DNA from 3 places in the Streptomyces sp. CA-106110 genome. Region 3 is predicted to be linked to each of the others. Evidence: riboswitches for the same ligand, from Rfam matches in the RefSeq annotation. Region 3 holds a riboswitch; each other region holds the start of a gene.
What was found. A riboswitch is a leader RNA that binds a small molecule or an ion and turns the genes downstream of it on or off. The one in region 3 is predicted to bind cobalamin.
Positions count from the first base shown of each region.

Region 1 (2,254 bases), 6.0 Mb from region 3:
AGTGCGAGGCGGGAACCGTCCGCCCGGACGGGGCTGTCGCGGGCTTGGGATTCAGCTGCCGCTCGGCCAACTCGCCGAAGAGCAGGCCGAATCCGCCCCAGAGGACAGCCTGGATGGCGAGGGCCGAGAGACGGAACCGCCACAGCAGGGTGGCGGGGAAGTCCTTCGGTACCTCGTTGATGGCCGGCAGGAACTCGTAGGCCAACCCGATCACCACGGCGAAGCCGGCCACGGCCACCACGGTCGCCCACCAGGTGCCCAGACGGGGTGCCAGTCGCTTGCCCAGGATGGTGGCAGCGACCGCGAGGAGGATGCTGAGCACCATCATCAGGAAGTACAGGGTGGTCCGCTTGCCGATGGTGTCGGGGTTGCCCACCGACGGCGGATTGGCCGGGTACTTCAGGAACGGCACGACGTACACGGCGAGCAGCGCGCAGCCCGACAGCAGCAGCGCGGTCGCCCGCGGGCTGAAGCGGCCGATCCGGCCGAGCGCGAAGCAGTACGCGAGCGCGGCGATACCGCCGAAGGCGACCCCGTAGACCAGGACGCCGGTGGCGAGACCGGCGGTGGACTGCAGCGAGCGGGAGACGACTTCCATCTCGTGCTCGTGGGAGTGGGCCTCCTCGAAGCTGATCGCCTTGTCGACGTTCGGCTCACCGAGCAGATAGGCGGCGACCAGGGCGAGCACACCGGCGGCCAGGCCGGCGAGCATGCCTCGTACCAGGAGGTTTCTTACTGTTGCGGAGTTCATGAGCGTGCGGCGTCCCTCGCGTCAGTGGCAGGGGAAGCCGAGCAGGTGGCGGGCGTCGTGCACCCACTCGTGGACGTCCGTGCCGTTGAACACGGAGGTGGCGCCCTGCTCGGCGCCGACGAAGTAGAGCAGGACCAGCATCAGGATGCCGAAGAAGACCGCCCAGGGAGCTATCGCCTTCAGCGGCAGCGTGGCGGGAACGACGGGGGTGGTGGCTGTCGGCTGGGCGACGGTCTGCGCCATGGCAGAACCTCCTCTGGGAGTTCGCGTCCCATCTCGGTGGTGCACTGGACGACAGCCACGGGTCTGACTCACGAAACGCCTCACGAGGCGTCTCGCATACAGTGGCGCGACCGTGCCGGATTCCCACCGGCTTCCGTCTCGCCGTCGTCGATATCGGACCGACCGTACCGCGTGACGGGTACCCGGCCAAGACCGCGCCACCTGGCGTGATCTTCCTCTCGCGGCGGGTGGCCGGTCCGTCGGATGTCAGCGGTGGCGGCCGCTCGGGCGGGCCGAGCGGCCGATCTCGTCGCAGGGAACGCCTCTGTGTCGGGGTCCGAGGAACGCGATGGTTCGCTTCACCAGGCCTCCTTCGGAACTGAGTTGGGTCCGGCAAGTCCCAACTCGTGCTCGCCGAGAGGGGTGAAGAAGCGCTCGACGTCGGCGTCCGTGACCTCGCCGAGGGTCGCCGGCGACCAGCGCGGGTTGCGGTCCTTGTCGATGATCTGGGCGCGGATGCCCTCCACCAGGTCGGGAGAGTTCAGGGCCGCGCAGGAGACGCGGTACTCCTGGTCGAGGACGGGCTCCAGCGCGCCGAGCCGCCGAGCACGGCGGATGGCGGCCAGGGTGACCTTCAGGGCGGTCGGTGACTTGGTGAGCAGCGTCTCCGCCGTGTCCTTCGCGGCCGGGTCGCCGTGGGCGAACAGCCGCTGCACGATCTCCTCGACCCGGTCGGCGGCGTAGCAGGCGTCGATCCACTCACGGCGTCCTGCCAACTCCCCTGGGGGCGACGGCTGCACATGCCGGGCGACCGCCTGCTCCACGGGCATCTCGGCGAGATCGGCGACGAAGTGCCGGAGAGCGGCGGACGGCATGTAGTGGTCGGCGAGCCCGCACAGCAGGGCGTCGGCGGCACCGATCTGCGCGCCGGTCAGTGCGAGGTGCGTGCCCAGTTCGCCAGGGGCGAGGGCGAGCAGGTAGGTGCCGCCGATGTCGGGGGCGAAGCCGATACCGGTCTCGGGCATGGCGACCCTCGACCGCTCGGTGACGACCCGGACGCTGCCGTGCGCGGAGATGCCGACACCGCCACCCATGACGATGCCGTCCATGACGGCGACGTATGACTTGGGGTAGCGGGCGATACGGGCGTTGAGGTGGTACTCGTCGCGCCAGAAGGCGGCCGTGGCGGTGCCGTCACCGTCGCGGGCGTCGCCGTGGACGGCGCGGATGTCGCCGCCCGCGCACAGGCCGCGCTCCCCCGCCCCCGTGATGACCACGGTC
Region 1 covers NZ_JBNJNB010000001.1:10,554,995-10,557,248, reverse strand. The annotation lists gene ACQEXA_RS48735 (CbtA family protein) at 1-751, opposite strand, end outside; gene ACQEXA_RS48730 (CbtB domain-containing protein) at 773-994, opposite strand; cobalamin riboswitch at 1,032-1,172, opposite strand; gene ACQEXA_RS48725 (enoyl-CoA hydratase/isomerase family protein) at 1,333-2,254, opposite strand, start outside.
Region 1: it holds a riboswitch for cobalamin, as region 3 does, so the genes downstream of both, ACQEXA_RS48730 (CbtB domain-containing protein) here and ACQEXA_RS21125 (ribonucleoside-diphosphate reductase subunit alpha) in region 3, are expected to answer to the same signal.

Region 2 (2,254 bases), 4.4 Mb from region 3:
GTCATACGTGCCCCGCAACTGGGCGAGACAGTCGAGGACGGTGCCGAGGAGCCGCTGCTGCCGGCCGCCGTGGTACCCGCGGGCGCTGAGCTCGCCGACCGGCTTCCCCAGCAGCACCACCTGACTGCTCTGCTCGCCCCCGGGCTTGAGCAGGACCGGGTTCATCAGCGCGTTCGGTTCGATGCGGCACGCCTGCGCCTGCATCGCCTGCGCCCGTCCGATCTCCGCGCCCTCGCGCGTGACGAAGGAGTTGAGCGACATGTTCTGTGCCTTGAAGGGCGCGACCTTGACGCCCTGCCGGGCCAGCCAGCGGCAGATCCCCGCGGTGACGACGCTCTTGCCGGCGTCGGAGGTGGTGCCGGCGACGAGGAGACCGCCGTTCATGACGTACGTCCCTTCGTGAGAATCGTCCGGGTGAGCAACCGCCCGGCGACAGTGGCGCCGAGCGCGAGCACGGTCACGCGCCGGGAGAGCCGTACGGCGCGTTCGATGTCGCCGACCTGGACCGTGCGCCCCGCGCCGTTCAGCACCGGCCGGTGCTCGACGCGTCCCCCGTACGAGAGGGTCCCGCCCAGCCGCACCCCGAGCGCCCCCGCGAACGAGGCCTCAACGGGCCCGGCGTTGGGGCTCGGGTGCTGGGCGGCGTCCGTGCGCCAGGCGTGCACGGCTGCCCGCGGTCGGGGACCCGAGGCGGCCGCGAGGGCGGCGGTCAGGCGTGCCCCGGGCCACCCCACGAGGTCGTCGAGGCGCGCCGAGGCCCACCCGTAGCGCCGGTAACGGGGCGATTTGTGGCCGACCATGGCGTCGAGGGTGTTGACGGCCCGGAAGCCCACGAGCCCCGGCACCCCGCCCACGGCCCCCCACACCAGCGCGCCCACCACGGCGTCCGAGGTGTTCTCGGCGACGGACTCGACCACGGCACGCGCGATCCCGTCGGGGTCGAGCGCCTGCGGGTCACGCCCACACAGGTGGGGCAGCCGAGTGCGGGCGCCCTCCACGTCCCCCGCCTCCAGGGCACGCCCGACGCTCCGGGCCTCCCGGGCGAGCGAAGTCCCCCCGACGACGGCCCAGGTGGCCGCGGCGGTCAGGGCGACGGAGGCGGCGCGCGAGGGCCGGACGGCGGAGGCGGTGAGCGCGGCGAGGGAGACCGCACCGCCGACGCAGACAGCGGTGTGCAGGGCGCCCCACCCGCGGTGGTCCCGCCACAGCAACCGCTCCACGGCACCCGCGGCCCGCCCGAACGCGGCGACCGGATGCCCGCGGCGTGGATCGCCGATCAGGTGGTCACCGAGGAGGCCGGCGGCGGCGCCGTACGCGAAGACGCGATCGGCACCCATCGGTTCAGCCGGCCGTGGGGTCGGGCAGGGGCCGGTTGTCGAGCCTGAAACGGCAGCCGCGCATGGCGATATGTCCTCACTCAGGGTGTCCACGCCCTGGTTCGACGAGATCGGCGGTGAGAGTTCCTGGCTCCCGGGGGTTGTTCCCCGGTGACAGTGGCGGGACCGCGCCGGATTCGCACCGGCTTCCTCTCTTGCCGCCGTATTGGCCCCGGCAGTCCACCACGGCCCCGGAACGCCCGTCAACTGGCTCTTGACCTGCGGAGCAGCGGTGTGCCGAGCCCCACACGGCTGACATGCCGTCAGCCGCTCGGTTCGGTGCTGTCCGCGCGGCGCCTACGCCTGTGACGCAAGAGGGGAGCGGCTACGCGGCGGACGGGAGCAACGACCGTGTGGAGGACCCCGCCGAGGGGGCGCACTCGCCGGCGCGTGACTCGAAACGGCGCACCGGCCCGGTGCTCGCCTTTCGGCGTATGACGGGGTGTGGTTTGCTGACTGGATTCGAGGACCCGGCAACGGACGGTTTCTGAAGGTCCGTCCAGAGGACGGGAGGGGCTCGCATGGGGGACAGAGCCGAGGAAAAACCGCCGCGCGCGGAAGGCCCCCGCGCTCCGCGGACCACCCTGTCGGCGGCGGTCCCGCTGGCGCTTTTCTCCATGACCACAGGGGTGTTCGCGGTGGCCGCCGGCGCGCTCGCCGCACTGCTTGTGCCGGGATCCGTGGCACGGGCGCCGGTCTGGGTGGCGGTGACGATCGTCGCGGCGGCCGGCGCAGGCCTGTGGTGGGGGATCACCCCGGTCACGGAGCGTCTCCGCGTTCTCGACCGGGCCGCGGCGGCGGTTCGTCCCCGTGGCTCGCAGACCCGTTGACCTCCGGGGCGGATCCGTCGGCGTCCGAGGGCCGGGGCACTGCCGAGC
Region 2 covers NZ_JBNJNB010000001.1:8,976,796-8,979,049, forward strand. The annotation lists gene ACQEXA_RS41360 (cobyric acid synthase) at 1-384, opposite strand, end outside; gene ACQEXA_RS41365 (cobalamin biosynthesis protein) at 381-1,337, opposite strand; cobalamin riboswitch at 1,439-1,576, opposite strand; gene ACQEXA_RS41370 (hypothetical protein) at 2,136-2,254, opposite strand, start outside.
Region 2: it holds a riboswitch for cobalamin, as region 3 does, so the genes downstream of both, ACQEXA_RS41365 (cobalamin biosynthesis protein) here and ACQEXA_RS21125 (ribonucleoside-diphosphate reductase subunit alpha) in region 3, are expected to answer to the same signal.

Region 3 (2,254 bases):
CGGCCATCGGCATCGGTGCGCTCGTCCCGGCGGCCATCATGTCCATCGCCGCCGCGAACCTGTTCACGCGCAACATCTACAAGGACTTCATCAAGCCGGACGCGACACCGAAGGAGGAGACCAGGGTCTCCAAGATCGTGTCGCTGCTGGTGAAGGTGGGCGCCCTGGTCTTCGTCCTGACCATGGACAAGACGGTGGCGATCAACTTCCAGCTGCTCGGCGGCATCTGGATCCTGCAGACCTTCCCGGCCATGGTCGGCGGTCTGTTCACGCGCTGGTTCCACCGCTGGGCGCTGCTCGCGGGCTGGGCGGTCGGCATGGTCTACGGCACGCTCGCGGCCTACGGCGTCGCCTCCCCGACCCAGAAGCACTTCGGCGGCTCCGCGAAGGAGATCCCGGGCTTCAGTGAGATCGGCTACATCGGTCTGACGGCCTTCGTGATGAACATCGTCGTCACGGTGGTCCTGACCTTCGTCCTGAAGGCCGTGAAGGCCCCGGCGGGCGTCGACGAGACGAAGCCGGACGACTACACGGCGGACGCCGGCGACCCCGGGGTGGAGGTGGAGCTGCCGCCGGCGACGGCCGGCGCATCCCACTAGGGACTGGTGCTCCACGGGCCGCCGGAGAAAATCCGGCGGCCCGTTGCCGTACCCGTCCGGCACACTCGGCCGCATGGACTTCGTGATCCGACAGGCGGCCCCCGACGAGTACGACACCCTCGGCGACATCACCGCCCAGGCCTATCTCCAGGACGGGCTCCTCGACTTCGGGGAGAGCGACGAGTACCTGGGCGAGCTGAGAGACGTCGGCAAGCGAGCCGCGGCCGCCGACGTGCTGGTCGCGGCCCGGGACGGCAGTGTGCTCGGCGGCGTGACCTTCGTCCCGTCCGGCGGCCTCATGGCCGACATCGCGGGTCCCGGCGAAGCCGAGATCCGCATGCTGGCGGTCGCGCACGACGCCCGCGGCCGGGGCGTCGGCGAGGCCCTGGTCCGCGCCTGCGTCGACCGCGCCCGGGACACGGAGGACTGCGTGCGCGTCGTCCTGTCGACCCAGCGCAGCATGCGCTCCGCCCACCGGATCTACGAACGGCTGGGCTTCGTCCGCACCCCCGGCCGCGACTGGAATCCCCTGCCGCAGCTGGACGACATCACTCTCCTCACCTACGAGTTGACACTGTGACATCGGTGCGGCACAACATCTGGGGGTAGCACCGAAACCCGGCACAAGATGTATGCTCATGCTCGCTGTCGCCGCAGGGGAATCCGGTGCGAATCCGGAACTGTCCCGCAACGGTGTACTTATGCGTGTTCGCGCCTGCGTGCACGTACGAGCGTCAGTCCGAGGACCTGCCGACAGTGCGCCCGGCCGTCCGGCCCGGGCGCCAGACGTCCGGGCCTCGTGGAATGGGCCGGTGGACGCGACGCCGTGCGCGCTCGTGAGCTGCCCCCTGCCCTCCTCAAGGCCCCGTGCCGAGCGAGGGAGAGCCACACGTGACCATCGCGCCAGCCGATCCGGCTTCAGTGATCCCGGTCCAGACCGACGGAACCGACGGTCCCGGGGCCACGCTGCTGCGGACCCTGACCGAGCTGACCGCCGACCTCCCCGACGCCGACCCCGGACGAGTCGCCGCCGCCGCGCTGCGGGGCCGGTCCGCGCAGGCCGACGACGCGGAGTTGCGCGAGCTGGCCACCGAAGCGGCCGCCGGCCTGATCTCGGAGGACCCCGCCTACTCGAAGCTGGCCGCCCGTCTGCTGACGATCGGCATCCGGGCCGAGGCCGCCTCGCAGGGCGTCACGTCCTTCACCCGGTCCGTCGCCGTCGGCCACCGGGAGGGCCTGATCGCCGACCGGACCGCCGCGTTCGTACGCCTGCACGCCGGCCGTCTCGACGCCCTCGTCGACCGGGCCGCCGACGACCGCTTCGGCTACTTCGGGCTGCGCACGCTGCACAGCCGCTACCTGCTGCGGCACCCGATCACCCGCAAGGTCATCGAGACACCTCAGCACTTCATGCTGCGGGTGGCCGCCGGGCTCGCGGAGGACGACACCGCGCGGGCGGTCGACGAAGTGGCGGCTCTCTACGGGCTCATGAGCCGCCTGGACTACCTGCCCTCCTCCCCCACGCTCTTCAACTCGGGCACGCGGCACCCGCAGATGTCGTCCTGCTACCTCCTCGACTCCCCGAAGGACGAGCTGGACTCCCTCTACGACCGCTACCACCAGGTCGCCCGCCTCTCCAAGCACGCCGGGGGCAT
Region 3 covers NZ_JBNJNB010000001.1:4,593,227-4,595,480, forward strand. The annotation lists gene mctP (monocarboxylate uptake permease MctP) at 1-599, shown strand, start outside; gene ACQEXA_RS21120 (GNAT family N-acetyltransferase) at 673-1,179, shown strand; cobalamin riboswitch at 1,232-1,368, shown strand; gene ACQEXA_RS21125 (ribonucleoside-diphosphate reductase subunit alpha) at 1,491-2,254, shown strand, end outside.